Regions from separate parts of the Pantoea sp. R13S299 genome, predicted to be linked through region 1. Evidence: predicted binding sites of a transcription regulator. Region 1 holds the regulator's gene; each other region holds the start of a gene.
The links. Region 1 encodes PurR, which represses purine synthesis genes. Its sites were predicted from a motif close to CANGCAAACGTTTGCNTG; they were not measured.

Region 1 (5,258 bases):
CTGGTAACAGTTTAATAATTCGTAATAATTTCGTTGATATAAGACGCTGAAAATGTTCATTTTCAACGCGATTACGTGGGTTGCAAAGATTAATATTAAAAGGCATTACAGTTTTTAAACGAACTGGACTAGAATGGCCTGGGCGCTGATCCTGGATCAGATTAATCTCAACTTTGTCGCGGTGCGTAGTGGCCCTGACAACTTAACTAATCAACGGACTATGCGTTTAATCATTACGCTTTTCATGCTGGCCTTTGCGCAACTGTTTTTCAACGTCGCTGCTGCTTCCCCGCACGCGCCGGTGAACGTCAGTACGCATAAAGCAGAAAAAAAGAGTGCGCGCGACGATGAGCGCCGCAAGCGTCGCCAGGTAAAAACGGTGACCAAAAAAACTCGCCTCAGCCCTGTTCAAAAACTAAAAACGAAAAAACAGAAAAAAGTCGAACTCACTGCTAAACAGACGCCTGCTAAGAAGACCTCGCTTAAAACCGCCCGTATCAGCAAAACCAAAGAAAAAAATAAAGAGAAGAAACGCTATGGTCATCAGCGCCAGCTGAAAACGGCTGAGATCACCACCAGCGAGCCGGGCACGATTAAAATGAGCAAATCCCACCGTCAGCGTTATCAGAAGGCACGCGAAACCGCGATGACCAAGCTGATGGGCCAGTTAGGTAAACCTTATCAGTGGGGCGGCACCTCACCCCATACCGGTTTCGATTGCAGCGGTCTGGTCTGGTACGCCTATAAAGATCTGGTGAAGTTTAAGATCCCGCGTACCGCTAACGAGATGTATCACCTGCGTGACGCCGCGCCCATCAAGCGTGAGTCGCTGGAGAAAGGCGATCTGGTCTTCTTCCGCATTAACGGTCGCGGTACGGCTGACCACGTCGGCGTTTACCTGGGCGATGGTAAGTTTATTCAGTCGCCACGTACCGGCAAAGATATTCAGATCAGCGCATTAGGGGAAGATTACTGGCAGCGCCACTACATCGGTGCCCGTCGGGTGATGACGCCGAGAACCATTCGCTGAGCAGCAGTTCAGTCAGAAAAAAGCCGGGATAATCCCGGCTTTTTTTATTAGTGCAGAATGGCAGTAAAACTAAAGGCCACAATCATCAGCAAACAGCCCACGGAGGTCATTAACGCCAGTTTCAGATCGGTACTCATTGCTTGCTCCTTAGTCATACAATTTATAGGGATATGGCATTTTCCCACACGACCCGGTAAAAATCTCGTTTTATCCGTCCAGCCTTGTTAGAATCCCGCCTTTGTTGCGCAACGCGCGCAACTCTGATTCCGTTTGCGCATCTTTTAAGACGTTTATTCTCCGCCAGCGGCCTGTTTACCGGCCAGAAAAGCTGCATTTTTGCGGAAAAAACCCTGAGCAGACGCAAACGTTTAACACTACGCTTATCATAGAGTTAGATAAGCACTGGAGTCCGATTTTCATGGCAACAATTAAAGATGTGGCAAAACGCGCCGGCGTCTCAACGACCACCGTTTCGCACGTCATCAATAAAACCCGCTTTGTCGCTGAAGAGACGCGCAACGCGGTCTGGCAGGCGATCAAAGAGCTACACTACTCGCCGAGCGCCGTCGCGCGCAGCCTGAAAGTGAACCACACCAAAACGCTGGGCCTGCTTGCCACCTCCAGCGAAGCGCCCTATTTCGCTGAAATTATTGAAGCGGTTGAAAATCACTGTTTTGACAAAGGCTACACGCTGATTCTGGGTAATGCGCATAACGATCTGCAAAAACAGCGCGCCTATCTCAGCATGATGGCGCAGAAACGCGTCGATGGTCTGCTGGTGATGTGTTCTGAGTATCCGGACGACCTGCTGCAGATGCTGGAAGAGAACCGCAATATCCCGATGGTGGTGATGGACTGGGGCGAGTCGCGCGCCGACTTCACCGACACGGTGCTGGATAATGCCTTCCAGGGCGGCTATCTGGCGGGACGCTATCTGATTGAACGCGGACACCGTGATATTGGTGCAATCCCCGGCCAGATGGAGCGCAACACCGGTGGCGGACGCCATGCCGGTTTCCTGAAAGCGCTGGAAGAAGCAGGTATTCAGCCGCGCGCCGAATGGATTGTGCAGGGTGACTTCGAGCCGGAGTCAGGCTATCAGGCGATGCAGCAGATCCTGTCACAGAAACAGCGCCCGACGGCGGTGTTCTGCGGCGGTGACATCATGGCGATGGGCGCGATTTGCGCCGCCGACGAGATGGGCCTGCGCGTCCCGCAGGATATTTCGGTGATCGGTTATGACAATGTGCGCAATGCCCGCTATTTCGCACCGGCCCTGACAACCGTGCATCAGCCTAAAGCCCAACTGGGTGAAAAAGCGCTGGATATGCTGCTGGACCGCATCACCAGTAAGCGTGAAATTTCACAAACGATCGAAGTCCATCCCACGCTGATTGAACGCCGTTCCGTGGCCGATGGTCCGTTCCGCGATTATCGCCGCTAATCCTCGCTTAACCACTCCTGATTAAGCGTTTGCGCATCACCCAGATAGCTGAGCAACCAGCCTGTCGCCGGTGATGCGCGATCCTCAGCCCAGCTGACGCAGCAGGGGCTATCCGGAAATGCCACTGGCAGTGTCAGTTCCACCAGATCGCCGCTGTCGAGCAGGGGTCTGGCAAGATGACCCGGCACCATCGCCACACACAATCCCGCCTGCACGCACTCCAGACCGGTCTGCCATTCCGGCACCACCAGCCTGCGCTGGTTATCCAGCGTCCATGTCATACGGCGCGGCAGCGCTCGCGAGGTATCTTCCAGCACCAGTGAAGGCCAGCTACGCAGCGTGTCATCATCGATCTGGCTCGCCTGCGTTAATGGATGATCGGGCGCGACCACGCAGCGCCAGTTGAGGGTGCCCATATCGCGAAACGCAAAACGTCCGCCCACCGGAATTGCCTGGGTGGCCCCAATCGCGACCTCCACCCGACCATCGGCCAGCGCATCCCAGACGCCGTTAAAGACTTCATAGCTGATGATCAGCTCCATATCGGGGAAGTGCCGATAGAAATCTTTGACCAGTTGCCGGGTGCGCTGAGGTTTGGCGATACGGTCAACGGCAATGCTGAGCTGCCCGCGCCAGCCGTTGGCGAGCTGCTGACACTGTCGCCGGGTGGCAAGCATTTTTTTGATGACGCTGCGCCCTTCCCGGACAAAATGCTCGCCTGCCGGAGTGAGAACCACTTCGCGATGCTGACGCTCAAACAGCGGCACTGCCAGCCAGTTCTCCAGCTGGCGCACCGTGTAGCTGATGGCAGAGGGCACCCGATGTAACTCCTGCGCGGCCGCGCTGAAGCTGCCCCCACGGGCGACCGCGTCAACCACTTCTAATGCATATTCTGACCACATAATCTGCCTTCAAAAATTTTAACAGCAATCGGCAAATATTACCGTTTCACAGCAGCAAACGCACCTCTTACACTCTGCCGCGTTTATCCTGCAAATATGAGAATGAGATGTTGTCGAATAAAGGATTTATGCCTTACCTTGCCCTGCTGAGCATGCTCGGCTTTTTAGCCACGGATATGTACCTGCCCGCCTTTGGTGCGATGCAGCAAACCTTTAATACCTCGCCCGGCCTGATCAGCGCCAGTATGAGTCTCTTTCTGGGAGGCTTCGCCACAGGTCAGCTCTTCTGGGGACCGCTCTCCGACCGCATCGGCCGTAAACCTGTGCTGCTAGCCGGACTGGTGATGTTTGGCATCGGCTGTGCGGGCATGCTGTGGGTGAATGATATTTATCTGATGCTGGCGCTGCGCTTTGTGCAGGCGATTGGCGTCTGTGCTGCGGCCGTGAGCTGGCAGGCACTGGTGGTGGATCGCTACCCTGCTGCGCGTGCCAACAAAGTCTTTGCCACCATTATGCCGCTGGTTGCGCTCTCTCCGGCACTGGCGCCGTTGTTGGGTGCCTGGCTGATAGGCCACTTCCACTGGCGTTCGATTTTCCTGGTGCTGACACTGATTGCGGTGGCATTAATTATGACCACGCTGCGTCTGCCCACCGTTCGTAAAGTTGCAGGTGAAAAAAGGGCGCAGCCGGGCTTCTTTACTCTGCTGAAATCGCGGGTCTACAGCGGCAACGTGCTGATCTACTCTGCCTGTTCTGCCAGCTTCTTTGCCTGGCTGACTGGCTCGCCCTTTATTCTGGCGGATCTGGGTCTCTCGCCCGCCGATATCGGTCTGAGCTATGTGCCACAGACCCTGGCCTTTTTAATCGGCGGATTCGGCTGTCGCGCCCTGCTCAACCGCTTTAACGGCGCACAGTTGCTGCCCTGGTTGCTGGGCGTCTACAGCCTGAGCATTATGGCACTGTTTGCGGTTGCGCTTGCAGGTAACAGCACGCTGGTGAGCCTGATGGTGCCGTTCTGCGGGATGGCGCTGGCTAACGGTGCGATCTATCCGATTGTGGTTTCCAGCGCACTGATGCCCTTCCCGGATGCCACCGGTAAAGCGGCCGCGTTGCAGAACACCCTGCAGTTAGGACTCTGCTTCGCCGCCAGCCTGGCGGTATCAGCCGGATTAACTCAGGCGCTGTTTACCACCACGCTGATGATGGCGGTGACCATTGTGCTCGCGTTGATCGGTTACGCCATGCAGCGTGCCGCAAGCGCACAAACTGTTGTTGCCTCTCCGCAACCTGCCTGCCAGGATAATCACTGACACACTGACTTTTTAGTTAGCATCCTAACAATAAGTGATTGAATATTGACCCGCGTGAGAATATACTCATTCGGGTCAACAAATCTGTAATAAATCAACAATATAATAACGTAATAATCTGATTGGCACCCTGTTGCCGGGACGGTATTCGCGCGCGTTATTCTCACCCTACCGACCAGTTGCAGGCTCTTCCAGTCCTCTGTATCACACAATAACCGGTGTGCGGAGTCATCCGTGACGTTTCTCAATGCCTGACGAAATTGGCTATTCTTTGTTCAGGTTCAGATTGGACAGGTGGTGGAACAGCTATGAGTTCATCTTATGCAGAAGCAGTGAGCCCTGAAGAGAACCATTGGTATCGCATCGTTCATGAACTGCTGGAAAAAGCAGATATCGAAATCAATGGTTCACGTCCCTGGGATATCCATGTAACGCATCCCGGGTTTTTTAAACGTGTTCTGCAAGAGGGTTCACTTGGGCTCGGTGAGAGCTATATGGATGGATGGTGGGAGTGTGACCGGCTGGATATCTTCTTCCATCAGGTGCTTAAACATAAACTCGATCAGCAGCTT
Region 2 (5,258 bases), on a different contig from region 1:
CCCCAGAGAGCTGACATCAGTCAGTGACTGGGGTGAGCAAAAGCAGCCAACGCCGCCACAGTGCGAAGTATGAAGGCGGATAATTCTGGCCTAACAATTGGTGAGTAAACTCTCTCTTATCTTTATGAAGGAGATCAGCCATGCGCGTGTTACTGGTTGAAGATGATGAAATGATCGGCGCGAACCTGCAGCAGGCACTGGAGGGTGCGGGCTGGTCGGTGGACTGGGTGCGCGATGGCGTTTATGCCCAGAATGCCTGGAGCGAAGGCGGCTATAGCTGTGTGCTGCTCGATCTCGGCTTACCGCGCGATGATGGCCTGCAGGTGCTGCGCCGGGCGCGCGGGCGGGGCGATGCCACGCCGGTACTGATTCTGACCGCACGCGACACGGTGGCGCAGCGTATACAGGGACTCGATAGCGGCGCGGACGACTACCTGCTTAAACCGTTCGATCTACAGGAAGTGATGGCCCGGATGCGCGCCATTACCCGACGCAGCCACGGCGCGGCAGACTCCGTGCTGGGCAACGGCGATGTCCAGCTGGATATGATGACCCGCGAAGTGCTCTACAAAGGCCAGCGCGAGCAGCTTACGGCGCGTGAATATGCCCTGCTCTACGCCCTGCTGGAGCGGCCAGGCGCCATTCTGTCGCGCGAGCAGCTGGAAAACCGCATCTATGGCTGGGGTGATGAAGTCAGCAGCAATGCGGTGGATGTGCTGATCCACGGGATGCGTCGCAAGCTGGATAACGACGTGATCCGCAACGTGCGCGGGCTGGGCTGGCGAGTACCGGCAATATGAAACCTTTCCGCTTTATGCGCTCACTGCGCAACAAATTACTCTCTACGCTGCTGCTTATTCACCTGCTGATGATCGGTGGCGTCACCTGGTATTTCTTCAGCTGCTACGGCGATATGGTCGGCACCATGAAGGACGATCAGCTCGCAAAAATCGCTGACGCCTGGTCCACCAATAAACAGATGCCCGCCCTGATGCCGATGCTTATTGCGCCGGACAAGGCGAAGAGCGCTTTTGTGGTTCAGCTATGGGACGATCAGGGCCAGTTACGGGCAAGCTCATGGCCGGAGTTACAGGCGCCGCTGCAAAACCAGCGCGGCTATCGTGATGTGCATATCGGTCAGTGCGACGACTGTGAGTGGCGCATTTACACCCGGCCTGGCATGCCTGGCAGCGAGATCAAAACCATTCAGGTCATGCACAACCTCAGCTACATGAAGGCCTCGATGGTCAAGCGGGCGCTGTCGGCGATCATTCCGATGATCCTGATGATGCCGCTGTCGCTGCTGGTGATCTGGCTGGTGGTGCGCAAGATCACCCGGGATCTGCAGGTCGCTTCGCGTCAGATTGCAGCGCAGGAGACCCATCATCCGCACAATGTCTCACCGGAAGGTTTGCCGGATGAGATCCTGCCGCTGGTAGCCGCCTACAACTCGCTGCTGAGTAAACTGCGTGAGGCCTGGTCGTCGCAGCGTCAGTTCCTGGAAGATGCCGCGCATGAGCTGCGCACGCCGGTAACGGCGGTGACGTTGCAGCTGGAAAACCTGCGTCAGCATATCCAGCCAGGCGAAGCGAGCCGGCAGTTCAGCCAGCTGGAGGCGGGCGTTACGCGCACCCGTCATCTGGTGACGCAGTTACTCAATGTCTCGCGTCAGGATGATCAGAGCGTGGTGTCCAGCGTTGAGCATATTGAACTGGAAGAACTGTTGAAAGAGAGCATTGAGCAGTTGATGGTCGTGGCGGATAAACGCGGCATCGATATCGGTTTTAACGGCTCCACGCAGTACCGTCTGCAGGCCAGCCGCTCCGAGCTTCGCAGCCTGTTCGACAATCTGATCGGTAACGCTATGTTGCACACGCCGGAAGGCAGCCTGGTCGATGTGCTGCTGCACCGGGTTGCGGGCAAAACGGTGGTCGATATTGTCGATAACGGACCGGGCATGCCGGAATCCTTTATCGAGCGTGCGTTTGATCGCTTTACCCGTTCGCCTGACGTCAAAGCACAGGGCAGCGGACTGGGATTATCGATTGTGCGTAACGTCGCACAGAAACATCAGATTCACGTCGCCCTTTCCAATTGCCTGACGCCACAGGGTGCAATTTGTGGTTTGCAGGTTCGCGTCACCCTTCCCTGATCCCGCCTGTTTGATCACGAACCAGACAACGTAAACGGTTGCCTGGTTCCGTTCGATCCACGTCGTTATTGTGAAGCTCGTCACATTTTAGCTGAATTGTAATGCAACACTTTTTGACAAACGTGAGCAAAATCTATTTTCTATCGATCTGTTACAGGCACGCTACGCGGGCTGAAGAACTGGCTGTTATTTGCTGTGAAACCCTCATTCCCATCAAGGGACCGATTTCTCTCTGACTGCGTCTGCTGTGCGGCGGTCAAAAGCATGTGGCTGATAATAATGAAATATAAAACGTTGATAGCAGGTGCCGTGCTGGCATGTTCATTGAGTGGTGCTGCGCAGGCCGCTGAAAGCGATCCGCAGTATGTCTCAGACTGGTGGCATCAGAGCGTGAACGTGGTAGGCAGCTACCACACACGTTTCGGACCTCAGTTTAACAACGACGTTTATCTGGAATATGAAGCGTTTGCGAAGAAAGACTGGTTCGATTTCTACGGCTATCTCGACGTGCCTAACTTCTTCGGCGTGGGCAACAGCAATGCTAACGGCGTGTTCGACCACGGTTCACCGATGTTTATGGAGATTGAGCCGCGCTTCTCTATCGACAAACTGACCGGCACCAGCCTGGCCTTTGGTCCGTTCAAAGAGTGGTATTTCGCTAACAACTACATCTACGATATGGGCCGCAACAGCGATAACCGCCAGAACACCTGGTATATGGGTCTGGGCACCGATATCGATACGCACAGCGATGTCGGCCTGTCGCTGAACGTCTATGCTAAATATCAGTGGGAAAACTACGGCGCGGCGAACGAAAACAGCTGGGATGGCTATCGCTTCAAGATAAAATATTTCGTGCCAATCACCACGCTGTGGGGCGGTAACCTGGGCTATGTGGGCTTCACCAACTTCGACTGGGGTTCTGACCTTAACGAGAAAGGCGGTTCATCACGCACCAGCAACTCCATCGCCTCCAGCCACATTCTGTCACTGGGTTACGATCACTGGCACTTCTCTGCGGTCGCACGTTATTTCCACAACGGCGGACAATGGGCGGATGGTCAGGAGCTGAACTTCGGCAAAGGGCCGTTTGAAGTGAAATCGACTGGCTGGGGTTACTACCTGGTGGCGGGTTATAACTTCTGATAATTGCGGGCGGCTGTAATAACCGCCCGTTTAGCAGGAAAGCTAGCTCAGGACATCATGCACCAGGGCCAGTTGTTCAGATGCAGGTTTATCAGATAAGCGCTGCATCTGCCCCGCTTTTAGTTCTGCGGCTTCTCAACGTTGATGCGCCACGGAATGCCGAACTTATCAATGAACATCGCGAAACCGTTCGACCAGAACGTCTCCTGCCACTCCGTCGTTACCTTGCCGCCTGCCGACAATTTCTCAAACCAGGCTTTGCCCTTTTCGACATCATTGGTGGACAGGCTGACCGCATAACCGGCATGTTCAGACGCTGGCGGCTTCTCAGTATTGCCGTCGCTCAGCATCAGCTCACCGTCACCGATACGCAGTTGTGCATGCATAATCTTTTCTGGCGGCTGCGGTGCGGCAGACTCATCGCCGACCTGCTCGCCCTGATCCGGCATATCACCGAATTTCATTTTAGAGAGCAGTTCTCCCCCGGTCGCCTGCAGGTAAAAGTCGATAGCCTCTTCGCAACGGCCATAGAGAAACAGATAAGGACTGACTTGCATCGTAACCTCTATTTGTCGGGTGGATTTATTACAGTACCTTAAGAGTGTAGACGATCGACTTTACTTGCTGATTTCACTGGCAATAACGACGAAAGAGTTGCGCCATATAACTGCTCATCGGGGTCAGCGTGGAGTCTTTGCGCTGAATCAGATAGAAGATGGCTTTTGGCAGGGGGTCATCGAGCGTCAGCGCCACCAGCGATCGGCCCAGAATCGGATCATCAATCACGTCGACCGACAAAATGCTGATGAAATCGCTTTGCGCCACCAGGCTGGTGCAGGCCATAAAGGTTTCACAGGTCACCACGATTTTGGGTGCCATGCCGCGCTCGCCAAACAGATCGTGAAGCAGGCGGTAGTAACTGCCTTTCGGGGTTGGCATCGTCCAGTCCGCCTGCTGTAACTCCGCAAGAGAACGCGCTTTTTCCAGCGGATGGCCTTTGCGCACCACCACTTTGTACTCGCGCTCCATTACCCTTTCATACATCAGCTCCTGATCGAGATGGCTCTGATCGTAGGTATTGATAGTGAAATCGAGCGCGCCCTGACGCAGTTCATGCACCATCGATACCAGCTGACCTTCGACGATACGCACTTTAACCAGCGGGTATTCGCGATGAAACTGGTTTATCACCTGCGGCATGATGGTGCGCGCCACGCTGCCACCCACGCCGATGTTTACCTGACCGCCACCCAGTCCCAGCCGCTGCTGGATATCCTCTTCAGCGACCCGTAGCTCTGCCAGCACCAGGCAGGCATGACGAAAAAAGTTATCACCGATATCGGTCAGTACCACGCCCTGCTGACGGCGGATAAACAGCTTGGCCCCCAGTTCGCGCTCCAGTTCCTGAATCGCTTTGGTTAACGCCGGTTGCGACAGCCCGGAAAGACGACTTGCCGCCCGGATACTGCCCTGTCGCGCCACGTCGACGAAGGCGCGCAGCTGATGAAGTTTGAGATTGGCAGACATAGTTTTGCGATAACCGTTGTTTATCAGTCACAAGATATTCGCATCTTATGCCGCCTGACACCATTGTGTAGATTCGACGCAGTGCATAAAAAATCAACAACGAGGAGAGAGCCGATGAAACCCCTTTCAGACCACGTCAGCGCCCTGCTGCCACAGCTGCAGCAGTGGCGTCGCGACATCCATCACTACGCCGAATCGGGCTGGCTGGAGTTCCGCACCGCGACGTTAGTCGCAGAAGAACTGCATAAGCTCGGTTATCAACTGAAGCTGGGGCGTGAGGTGATCGATGCCGAGGCACGGATGGGTTTACCCGACGAAGCCGTACTGAAGCAGCAGGAGGCACGTGCGTTGCAACAGGGCGCGCTGCCGCAGTGGATCAGCCACTTCTCCGGTGGCTTCTGCGGCATCGTGGCGACGCTTGAGACCGGTCGTC
Region 3 (5,258 bases), 1.2 Mb from region 1:
TCGACATCGAATCTTTACCGACCGGGATGGTGATCCCCAGCGCCGGACACAGCTCTTCGCCGACGGCTTTCACGGCCGCATATAAACCGGCATCTTCACCCGGATGACCGGCTGCGGACATCCAGTTAGCCGAGAGTTTCACGCGTTTCAGCGAGCCAATCTGCGTTGCCGCCAGGTTAGTCAGTGCTTCACCTACTGCCAGACGGCCCGACGCCGCGAAGTCCAGCAGCGCAACCGGTGAACGTTCGCCTAAAGCAAAGGCTTCACCATGGTAGCTGTCGAGGCTGGCGGTGGTCACTGCACAGTTGGCAACCGGGATCTGCCACGGTCCGACCATCTGGTCACGCGCCACCATGCCGGTCACGCTGCGGTCACCGATGGTGATCAGGAAGGTTTTTTCCGCCACGGCAGGCAGATGCAGTACGCGATTCACCGCATCGACCAGCGTGATGCCGTCGCGCTGCAGGGCGGTGCCCTGCGCCTGCTGCGTCACCACATCCCGCGTCATCTTCGGCGTTTTGCCCAGCAGCACATCAAGCGGCATGTCGATCGGCTTGTTATCGAAATGGCTGTCTTCCAGGCTCAGGTGCAGTTCTTCAGTTGCTTCACCAATCACCGCAAACGGTGCGCGTTCGCGCTGGCAAATTGCCTCGAACTGCGCCAGTTGGTCAGGTGCCACGGCCATCACATAACGTTCCTGTGATTCGTTACACCAGACTTCCAGCGGGCTCATGCCTGGCTCATCACTCAGGATGTCACGCAGGTTAAACCGGCCACCACGGCCGCCGTCGCTGACCAGCTCCGGCATAGCATTGGAGAGGCCTCCTGCACCCACGTCGTGGATAAACAGAATCGGATTCTCATCGCCAAGTTGCCAGCAGCGGTCAATCACTTCCTGGCAACGGCGTTCCATCTCCGGGTTATCACGCTGTACCGAGGCGAAGTCGAGGTCAGCATCCGACTGACCCGACGCCATGGATGAGGCCGCGCCGCCGCCCAGGCCAATGTTCATGGCTGGACCGCCCAGCACCACCAGCTTCGCGCCAACGGTGATTTCGCCTTTCTGCACGTGGTCGGCACGGATGTTACCGATGCCGCCCGCCAGCATGATCGGCTTGTGGTAGCCGCGCAGTTCGGTGCCGTTGTGGCTGGTGACCTGCTCTTCATAGGTACGGAAGTAGCCATTCAGGGCCGGACGACCAAATTCATTGTTAAACGCAGCGCCGCCCAGCGGTCCGTCGGTCATGATCTCCAGCGCGCTGACGATGCGGGCCGGTTTGCCAAAGTCCTCTTCCCACGGCTGCTCAAAGCCCGGGATACGCAGGTTAGAGACCGAGAATCCGACCAGGCCCGCTTTGGGCTTAGAGCCACGTCCGGTTGCGCCTTCATCACGGATTTCACCACCGGAACCGGTCGCGGCACCTGGCCACGGTGAAATCGCCGTTGGGTGGTTGTGAGTTTCCACCTTCATCAGGATGTGCGCCGCTTCCTGATGCCAGCGGTATTCGCTCTCTCCGGCATCCGCAAAGAAGCGACCCACCTCTGAGCCTTCCATCACGGCGGCGTTATCTTTATAAGCAGAGAGCACGTAGTCCGGCGTCTGCTCCATGGTGTTTTTGATCATCTTGAACAGCGATTTCGGCTGTTTCTCGCCGTCGATAATCCAGTCGGCATTGAAGATCTTGTGACGACAGTGCTCAGAGTTCGCCTGCGCAAACATATAGAGTTCAATGTCGTTGGGATTACGACCCAGTGCGGTAAACGCCGCCACCAGATAGTCAATTTCATCGTCAGCCAGCGCCAGACCCAGGGAGATATTAGCCTGAACCAGCGCCTGACGGCCCTCACCCAGCAGATCGACACTTTTCACCGGCTGCGGCGTGTGTTGCGCGAACAGTTGCTCAGCCTGCGCCAGATCGCTACAGACCGTTTCCATCATCCGATCGTGCAGCAGAGTGCCCAGCGTTTGCCACTGCGCTTCAGTCAGTTGGGGAGCTTGGACATAGAAGGCCAGACCACGTTCCAGACGACGCACCTGCGGCAGGCCACAGTTGTGGGCGATGTCGGTCGCTTTGGATGACCAGGGTGAAATCGTGCCGGGACGTGGCGTCACCAGCAGCAAACGACCCTGTGGGGCATGTTCAGCCAGAGAGGGACCATATTTCAGCAGGCGTTGCAGACGGCTCTGTTCGTCAGCGCTTAAGGGCGTACTGACATCAGCAAAATGGATGTACTCAGCGTAAATATCACTCACCGGCAGATGAGCGTCCTGAAAGCGGGTCAGCAGTTTGTTTACACGAAATGCCGACAGGGCGGGCGAACCACGCAGAATTTCCATTAATAAGTCTCTCGTCAGGGCGCCGGGCGACGCCTCATTGGGCGCAACAGGGAAAACGGGGCGTATTATAGAGAAAGCGACCTCTCGACGAAACCGTTTGCGCACAATTTTTGGCAACCCGGATTTGCCTGAAATTTGCGCAAAAGCTGCTATAAAAGTTGCTCAGCGTGATTTAGTTGCGCAAAATGCCCCTCGCTCTGGGAGTTCAAAGAAGATAAATACTGCCTTTAAAAGACAGAGGCCTTAGAGCCAGCGAGAGATAACTATTTGAAACGCCTGAAATTTAATTATCTGTTTATCGGTCTGGTTGCCGTGCTGTTAGCGTTAGCGCTGTGGCCATCCATTCCCTGGTACGGGGGTGGGCAGGACCAGATTTCACAGATCAAATCGCGGGGAGTGCTGCGTGTCAGTACCATCAACTCCCCATTGACTTACTACACAGTGAATCAATCTCCGGCCGGTATGGATTATGAGCTGGCAAAACGCTTCGCCGATTATCTGGGCGTCAAACTTAAGGTGACGGTTCGTCCTAACCTGAGCGATCTGTTTGATGACCTGGACGATGGCAAAGCTGATTTGCTGGCCGCTGGCCTGAACTACAACAATGAACGCCTGACGCGCTATCAGACCGGGCCAGGTTACTACAACGTTTCGCAGCAGCTGGTCTATCGCGTGGATAAGCCACGCCCTAAAAACCTCGGTGACTTAAAGGGGCGGCTGACAGTTGCGTCCGGATCGGCTTATCTGTCCACGCTCAAGAGCGCACGTTCCAATCAGTTCCCCGATCTGGACTGGGCGATCTCCACCGATCAGAGTCCTAAAGCCCTGCTGGAAGCGGTGGCCGACGGCAAGCTCGACTACACGATTGGCGATTCCGTCACCATCGCCCTGTTGCAGCGCATCTATCCGCAGCTGGCGGTGGCGTTCGACGTTACCGATGAAGAGCCGGTGACCTGGTATGTGCGGCACAGCGATGATGACAGCCTGAATGCGGCGATGCTCGACTTCTTTAACGGGATGGGTGAAGAAGGCGCGATGGCGCGGCTGGAGGAGAAATATCTCGGCCACGTCGGCACCTTTGATTATGTCGATACCCGCACTTTCCTGCGCGCCATCGACAATACGCTGCCCGACATCAAGCCGCTGTTTGAGAAGTACGCCACCAGCATTGACTGGCGACTGCTGGCTGCCATCTCCTATCAGGAGTCACACTGGAACCCGCAGGCCACCTCCCCGACCGGCGTGCGCGGCATGATGATGCTGACGCGTAACACCGCTGAGAGCCTGGATGTGGGCGATCGGACTGATCCCGAACAGAGCATTCGCGGCGGCAGTCAGTATCTGCAGGATATGATGGCGAAAGTGCCGCAGACTATCCCGGAAGATGAGCGCATCTGGTTCGCGCTGGCGGCGTATAACATGGGTTATGCCCATATGCTCGACGTCCGAAAGCTGACGGCGCGCCAGGGCGGTGATCCGGACAGCTGGGCGGATGTGAAGCTGCGTCTGCCGATGCTGAGTCAGAAGCGTTACTACACCCAGACGACGTATGGCTACGCCCGTGGGCATGAAGCCTATAACTACGTGGAGAATATCCGCAAGTATCAGATCAGCCTGGTGGGCTATCTGCAGGAGCAGGAGAAGCGTCTGACGCAGCAGGCGGAAGCCCAGGCCGAACTGGCGAAAGGCTATCCGGCGGTTGAACCGAAGATTGCGATGAACTAACCCTGGCGCTGCGCCTGACGCAGCGCTTTTTTCTGCTGGCGACGCATACGGAAGAAGTCGCTCAGCATGGCGGCGCACTCTTCTGCCAGCACACCGCTGTGCAGTTCAACCTGATGATTCATGCCGGGATGGCCCAGCACATCCAGCAGCGATCCCGCCGCCCCACTTTTAATATCGTGCGCACCATAGACCAGTCGCGTAATACGGCTGTGAACCATAGCACCGGCGCACATCACGCACGGCTCCAGCGTCACGTAAAGCGTGGTATCCAGCAGACGGTAATTTTCCAGCACTTTACCGCCCTGGCGCAGAGCCATGATCTCGGCATGCGCCGTCGGATCGTGCTGGCCGATGGGCCGGTTCCAGCCTTCGCCAATCACCCGGTCGTTCTGAACCAGCACCGCACCCACCGGCACTTCGCCCTGCTCCCAGGCCCGGCGCGCCAGGCCAAGCGCATGGCGCATCCAGTATTCATCTTGTTGTTTCACGCTGACCACTCCGGGCGACTGAAAAGCGGCGCATTATAGCGGTCTCACCGATCCTTTAGAAACTTATTCCAGCTGTTGCAGCTCACCCGCCGGAGTCACACGCCAGCGATGCTGACAGAAGAACAGCAGCGGGTTGTCCTGTTTGCTGTCGCTGTAGCCGCTGTAGAGCTGTAATGGCGTGCCGATTTTCTCTTCCAGCTGCGCCACTTTCTCATGGCCCAGGCAGCGCATCGCCAGCACCCGTCCGCCCCAGCCGCGCTGCATCTGGCTGGCAATCAGCTTCACGCGAGGCAGGAACGCGGAGTCGTGATAGACCTGCTCCACCAGCGACTGTGGCGATCCGGTGATCAGCCAGACGTCAGCGTCATCACTGCCGAGGTAATCGGTCAGGCGCTGCTGCACCACCGGAAACGCTTTGACGCGCAGGCGGAACCACTGCGCAAACTCCGCTTCGAGGCGCAGCAATGTCCGCTCAGAGCGGCCAAAGGTAATGGACCAGAGCAGCAGGCTCATGGGCCAGCGTGCCGCCCGGCCTTTAAACAGCAGGCCAATACCCACCACCGGCAACAGTGGCACCACCAGCAGCAGATTTAGCGGCCGGCGACGCAGCAGATAGCGCATAAAGGTGCCAAACATGTCCTGCTGATGCAAAGTGCCATCCAGGTCAAAAAATACGATGCGACGTTGTGTTCCCCTGGTCAAACAAC
Region 4 (5,258 bases), on a different contig from region 1:
AGACAAACCGGCGCGGCCTGACGCCGCTGGCTGCCGGGCTGTTTATCGCCTGCGTGATTGGCATTACGTTAGGGACTAAAAAGGCGCTTATCGTCAACGGAGCGTTTAACGATACCTGGTATCTCTACTGCGGACCGCTGGTGTTCATTGCAGCGATCAGCCTGCTGATCGTGTTTAAAAACAGCCTGAATGCGCGCACGCTGCCCGGTTTAACGGTGATTGCGCGCTATTCACTGCCGATCTACGGCTTCCACGCGCTGTTCATTCACTATCTGCGCACGCATCATTACGATGATATGTCGCGTCCGTGGCTCGACCTGCCCTGGGTGTTCGGGCTGACGCTGGGCGGCAGCCTGCTGCTGGGGATGGCGCTGAAACGCGTCGATACCCGTCACTTCGTCAGCTGATCGGTTTCGCGCTGGCGGGCGCGTCGTAGCTGGCGAGCCGATGAAAATCCCGCCGCCAGCGCCGCCTTTTCGGCAGATTCACCCTGCTGCTGACGCTGGCGCGCCACGCCAACCCGCAGCTGCTCATGGTACTCCCGCACGCTGATCCCCAGATGCTGACGAAACAGCCGCGCCAGATGGCGGCTGCTGACGTGCGTACGTCCGGCCAGTTCGGTCAGCGTCCAGCCATGCTCAGGATGAGCAATCATCAGATCCTGCGCCCGATGAATGGCCGGATGCATGTGGTTACGATAACGCAGCCAGGGTGAAAGCTGTGGATCGTCACCGGCGCGGCGGAACCAGACCACCATTTCCCGCGCCACCGCCAGCGCTGTATGCGTATCACAGAGCTGAGTGATCAGATGCAGCGCCAGATCGATGCCCGCCGTGATGCCTGCGCTGGTCCAGATATTCTCATGCCCGACAAATACCCGATTCTCCTGCACCCGTGCGCGCGGGGCCGCGGCTTTCAGGCGGGCAATCACATCATGATGAGTGGTGCAGGACACGTCGTCGAGCATGCCCGCCTGCGCCGCCAGCAGCGCACCCGAGCAGACGCAGACCAGCATAAAGGTCTGCTCGCGCAGCGCGGCGTGCTGCCGCCTCAGCCATTCGCGTGCTTCTGCGGCCTGCGGTGTGGCGTAACAGATCTGCGAGTCATAGACGCCTGGCACCACCAGCAGACTGCCGGCGGGCAACTGTTCCGGTAAGGGTTCGATGCCACCAATCGTCATGCCGGTGGAGCAGACCACCTCCGGCTGCGGGCCGATGTAGCGCAGCGAAAAGCGATCGCCCGCCAGCTTCAGCGTCTCGGCCGGGCCGGCCAGATCCAGCGCCATCACGCCAGGCAGGGTTAAAAACCAGACGGTATATGTCATGCTGGCCCGCGCTACACCAGATCCCAGCCACGGGCGCGCCACAGCGCAGGCAGTTGCGCCATGTCGTCGAAGCGCGTCACCAGCGGATGATCCAGTTCAGGGTTGTGCGGGTCAGCGCAGTAGTAGTAGACCGGAATCCCGGCGGCGATACCGGCGCGGGCACCCGCTTCGGAGTCATCCACCAGAATGCAGCGCTCAATCGGCACCTGCATCTGTTCCGCCGCGTGATACATCAGTTCCGGATCGGGCTTCCAGTGCAGAATGTCATAGCCGCTATAGAGGTGCTCCTCAAACAGCGGCAGCATGCCGGTTAAGCCCAGCGAGTGCTGCATCTTTTTTACCGTCCCGTTTGAGACCACGCACATCGGCACCTTTATCTGCTCAACCAGCGCTTTCGCGCCCGGAATGGGCTGCAGTTGCAGATCAAACAGTCTTGCCACTTCCGCGCGGTAAGCCGTTTCCACCTCTTCCATCGGCAGCGACACCTGATGCGCGTCGCCCACGTCACGAATGATGTCGTAGAGTTTGACGCCCTTATACTTTTCAAACATCTGCTGCAGCGACAACTCCAGGCCGTAACGGGCAAAGGTGTTGACGTAGGCCTGGGTGCAGAGCAACTCACTGTCCACCAGCGTGCCATCGCAATCAAAAAAGACGCATTCAACTGACATCAGACTCTATCCTTCGATTCAGGGGTGTGCTCCACACTCTACCGCACTCAGCGCAGATTGCGAGACTGGCAATCGGTTGCGAAAAATCATTGTATTGGCCCGGTAAAATCGCCAGGATACGCGCCGATGATTTTTTCTTCTGGATGGATGGCATGAGCAAGCAAGGCGTTTTGCAGCGCATCTTCAGGCTGCAGGAACATGGCACCACGGTGCGCACCGAAGTGATCGCGGGTATCACCACTTTTCTGACGATGGTCTATATCGTCTTCGTCAATCCGCAGATCCTCGGCGTCGCCGGCATGGATACCCAGGCGGTGTTTGTGACCACCTGTCTGATTGCCGCCTTTGGCAGCATTCTGATGGGGCTGTTTGCCAATCTGCCGGTGGCGCTGGCACCCGCAATGGGGCTGAACGCCTTCTTCGCCTTTGTGGTGGTCGGGGCGATGGGTTATTCGTGGCAGGTCGGTATGGGCGCGATCTTCTGGGGTGCGATCGGCCTGCTGATTCTGACGTTGCTGCGGGTTCGCTACTGGATGATTGCCAATATCCCGCTGAGCCTGCGCGTCGGTATCACTGCCGGTATCGGCCTGTTTATCGCCATGATGGGGCTGAAGAACGCCGGTATTATCGTGCCTAATCCCGATACTCTGGTGGCGGTCGGTAATCTGACCTCGCACAGCGTGCTGCTGGGCGCACTCGGCTTCTTTATTATTGCCATTCTGGCATCACGCAATATTCACGCGGCAGTGCTGATCTCGATGGTCGTCACCACGGCGATTGGCTGGATGCTGGGCGACGTGAAGTTTGTCGGCCTGTTTTCTGCGCCACCTTCCATTACGTCTGTGGTCGGTCAGGTCGATATCAAAGGTGCGTTTAACATTGGCATGGCGGGTGTGATCTTCTCCTTTATGCTGGTCAATCTGTTCGACTCCTCCGGCACGCTGATCGGCGTCACCGATAAAGCGGGACTGACCGATGAAACCGGCACCTTCCCGCGGATGCAGCAGGCGCTCTATGTCGACAGCATCAGTTCGGTGAGTGGCGCGCTGGCGGGCACCTCATCCGTGACCGCCTATATTGAGAGCACCTCGGGCGTGGCGATTGGTGGCCGTACCGGGCTGATGGCCGTGGTAACAGGCCTGCTGTTCCTGTTGGTGACCTTCCTGTCACCGCTGGCGGCAATGGTGCCATCCTACGCCGCCGCGGGCGCGCTGATTTACGTTGGGGTATTGATGACCGCCAGCCTGTCGCGCGTACGCTGGGATGATTTAACCGAAGCCGTTCCGGCATTTGTGACCGCCGCCATGATGCCCTTCAGCTTTTCCATTACCGAAGGCATTGCGCTGGGGTTTATCGCTTACTGCGTGATGAAACTGGGCACCGGCCGCTGGCGTGAAATCAGCCCCTGCGTGGTGATTGTTGCCCTGCTGTTTGTGCTGAAGATTGTCTTTATCGACGGACACTAAGCGTATTCAGGGCCGCAACCTCCGGGTTGCGGCTTTTTACATTTCAGGATGCAGGCTGCGCTCGCTGGGCAGGCTGGTCAGCCGCAGGGCATGAGGCCCGATGTTGGGCTTACCCATCTCAATTTCACGTAATGCGCGCCACTGAAAGTCGCTATCCATCTCCCACAGGTGCAGGCGCTGCGTCGCAGACGACAGCGCGCAAGACCAGACCAGCACAGGCTCCGCATCACACACCACCTGAATGTCGGGATAGAGTGACGATCGCAGCCGACCCGCTCCCGGCAACAGGCGCAGCGAATCCAGTCCCCGATCGCCCTCTCCCGTCAGCTTGAGGATGCTCTGGCGCAACGTCCAGATCTGCGCCACCGCTTCCATGGCATCCTGCTGGGCATTGATCCATGCGATCTCGCCCGAGGTTAATGCCTGAATCAGCTGCTCCTGAGTCTGACGGCTCCGCGCATGCACGATCTCCATATCCAGACCGGCACGTCCACCCTCCTCGGCCAGCAGCACCCCCACCGTATTGCCCGCATAGGCGATGCTGAAATCGGGCAGATCGCTGTCAGCAAACACCGGGCGTCCGTTGCTCTGGATAATCAGGGGCGGCAGCTCATGAATGCCATAAACCCGCAGCATCAGCTGTGCCAGCAGCGTACGCGCGGCAAGGAACCGCCCACGGCGTTTGTCAGCAAACTGCTGGGCCGTGTCGGTAATAGCCTGGGGAATGCACAACTCTTTAGCCGGGAAGCCGGGATCGCCCGTCCAGCGTACAAAATGACCAGCCATCTGTCGCTCCGTGAAAATGGTCAGATAATCATCAGACGCATTGTAGGAATTTTCTTACCTGAATGCACCCGGCAACGCACCGATTAAGTTAAATTCGGAATAGGATGAGCGGAGTCGCGAGGGATAGCAGAGACTGGACAGGGCCGTCACAAGGCCTTAACGGAATTATGGTCGCTGTCTGTCACACTGAATAAGAAGAGGATAACTCATGCTGCTGGACGAGATGGTGAAACGAGAGCGCAGCCTGCACGGTGCCAGGCGACGGGAGCTGGCGTGGCTGGAGCAGATTCTCCATCCTGACTTTTGTGAGATAACCCGTTCAGGTCACCTGGTCACTCGCGCGCAGACCATTGCGGCGCTGATAAAAGAAGAAACGCTGCCTGAAATGCTCAGTAGAGACTTTCAGCTGGTGAGCACGGGCGAGATGAGTCTGATACTGCTTTACCAGAGCTGTGATGCCGATGGCAGTCGGGCCGCAATGCGAGCGTCACACTGGCTGCGCGAGGGTCAGAACTGGCGAATGGTGTTTCATCAGGGGACGCCTGCAGAAAATGCTGCACCGCTGTGACACGCTGTTGATAAGGTAATCCGCGCCGCGAATCGAATCGCGACGCGGGCAGCATCAGGCGAAGCGGCTCGCCTGCTCAAAGCTCAGGCGCGGCAGACGCGGATGCAGTTTTGATGCCTCACCGTAGCCGAGGTTGATCAGCAGGTTAACCTGATACTGACCGTCAGGGAAAAAGGCATCATTAACTTTGGCCGGATCAAAACCAGACATCGGACCGGCATCCAGACCCAGCGAACGGGCCGCCAGGATCAGATAACCCGCCTGCAGGCTACTGTTACGGAAAGCGGTCTCTTTCGCCGCTTCCGGGCTGCCGGTAAACCAGCTGCGCGCATCCGCATGCGGGAACAGCGCGGGCAGCTGCTCATAGAACTCGCGATCCCAGGCCACAATCACCGTGACCGGCGCGCTCATGGTTTTATCCAGATTGCCGGAAGAGAGTGCCG

Region 2: a site for PurR is predicted at 2,180-2,197, ahead of ACN1CO_RS11445 (nucleoside-specific channel-forming protein Tsx). Genes of this name have one in related genera too.
Region 3: a site for PurR is predicted at 2,425-2,442, ahead of purL (phosphoribosylformylglycinamidine synthase). Genes of this name have one in related genera too.
Region 4: a site for PurR is predicted at 2,061-2,078, ahead of ACN1CO_RS21175 (NCS2 family permease). Genes of this name have one in related genera too.

Annotation. Positions count from the first base shown of each region.
Region 1 covers NZ_JBLYEF010000001.1:984,189-989,446, reverse strand. Annotated here, with positions in the region: gene ACN1CO_RS04850 (C40 family peptidase) at 221-1,030, shown strand; gene ACN1CO_RS04845 (YnhF family membrane protein) at 1,078-1,167, opposite strand; gene purR (HTH-type transcriptional repressor PurR) at 1,449-2,474, shown strand; gene punR (DNA-binding transcriptional activator PunR) at 2,471-3,376, opposite strand; gene punC (purine nucleoside transporter PunC) at 3,484-4,686, shown strand; gene cfa (cyclopropane fatty acyl phospholipid synthase) at 4,995-5,258, shown strand, end outside.
Region 2 covers NZ_JBLYEF010000002.1:96,734-101,991, reverse strand. Annotated here, with positions in the region: gene ACN1CO_RS11455 (response regulator) at 141-800, shown strand; gene ACN1CO_RS11450 (sensor histidine kinase) at 797-2,152, shown strand; gene ACN1CO_RS11445 (nucleoside-specific channel-forming protein Tsx) at 2,432-3,298, shown strand; gene yjdN (VOC family metalloprotein YjdN) at 3,418-3,855, opposite strand; gene ACN1CO_RS11435 (LysR family transcriptional regulator) at 3,929-4,825, opposite strand; gene ACN1CO_RS11430 (amidohydrolase) at 4,940-5,258, shown strand, end outside.
Region 3 covers NZ_JBLYEF010000001.1:2,214,802-2,220,059, forward strand. Annotated here, with positions in the region: gene purL (phosphoribosylformylglycinamidine synthase) at 1-2,338, opposite strand, end outside; gene mltF (membrane-bound lytic murein transglycosylase MltF) at 2,606-4,063, shown strand; gene tadA (tRNA adenosine(34) deaminase TadA) at 4,060-4,551, opposite strand; gene yfhb (phosphatidylglycerophosphatase C) at 4,615-5,253, opposite strand.
Region 4 covers NZ_JBLYEF010000006.1:159,279-164,536, forward strand. Annotated here, with positions in the region: gene ACN1CO_RS21160 (acyltransferase) at 1-407, shown strand, start outside; gene ACN1CO_RS21165 (GlxA family transcriptional regulator) at 392-1,324, opposite strand; gene yieH (6-phosphogluconate phosphatase) at 1,336-1,995, opposite strand; gene ACN1CO_RS21175 (NCS2 family permease) at 2,148-3,461, shown strand; gene ACN1CO_RS21180 (4'-phosphopantetheinyl transferase family protein) at 3,498-4,247, opposite strand; gene ACN1CO_RS21185 (DUF4440 domain-containing protein) at 4,456-4,815, shown strand; gene ACN1CO_RS21190 (malonic semialdehyde reductase) at 4,870-5,258, opposite strand, start outside.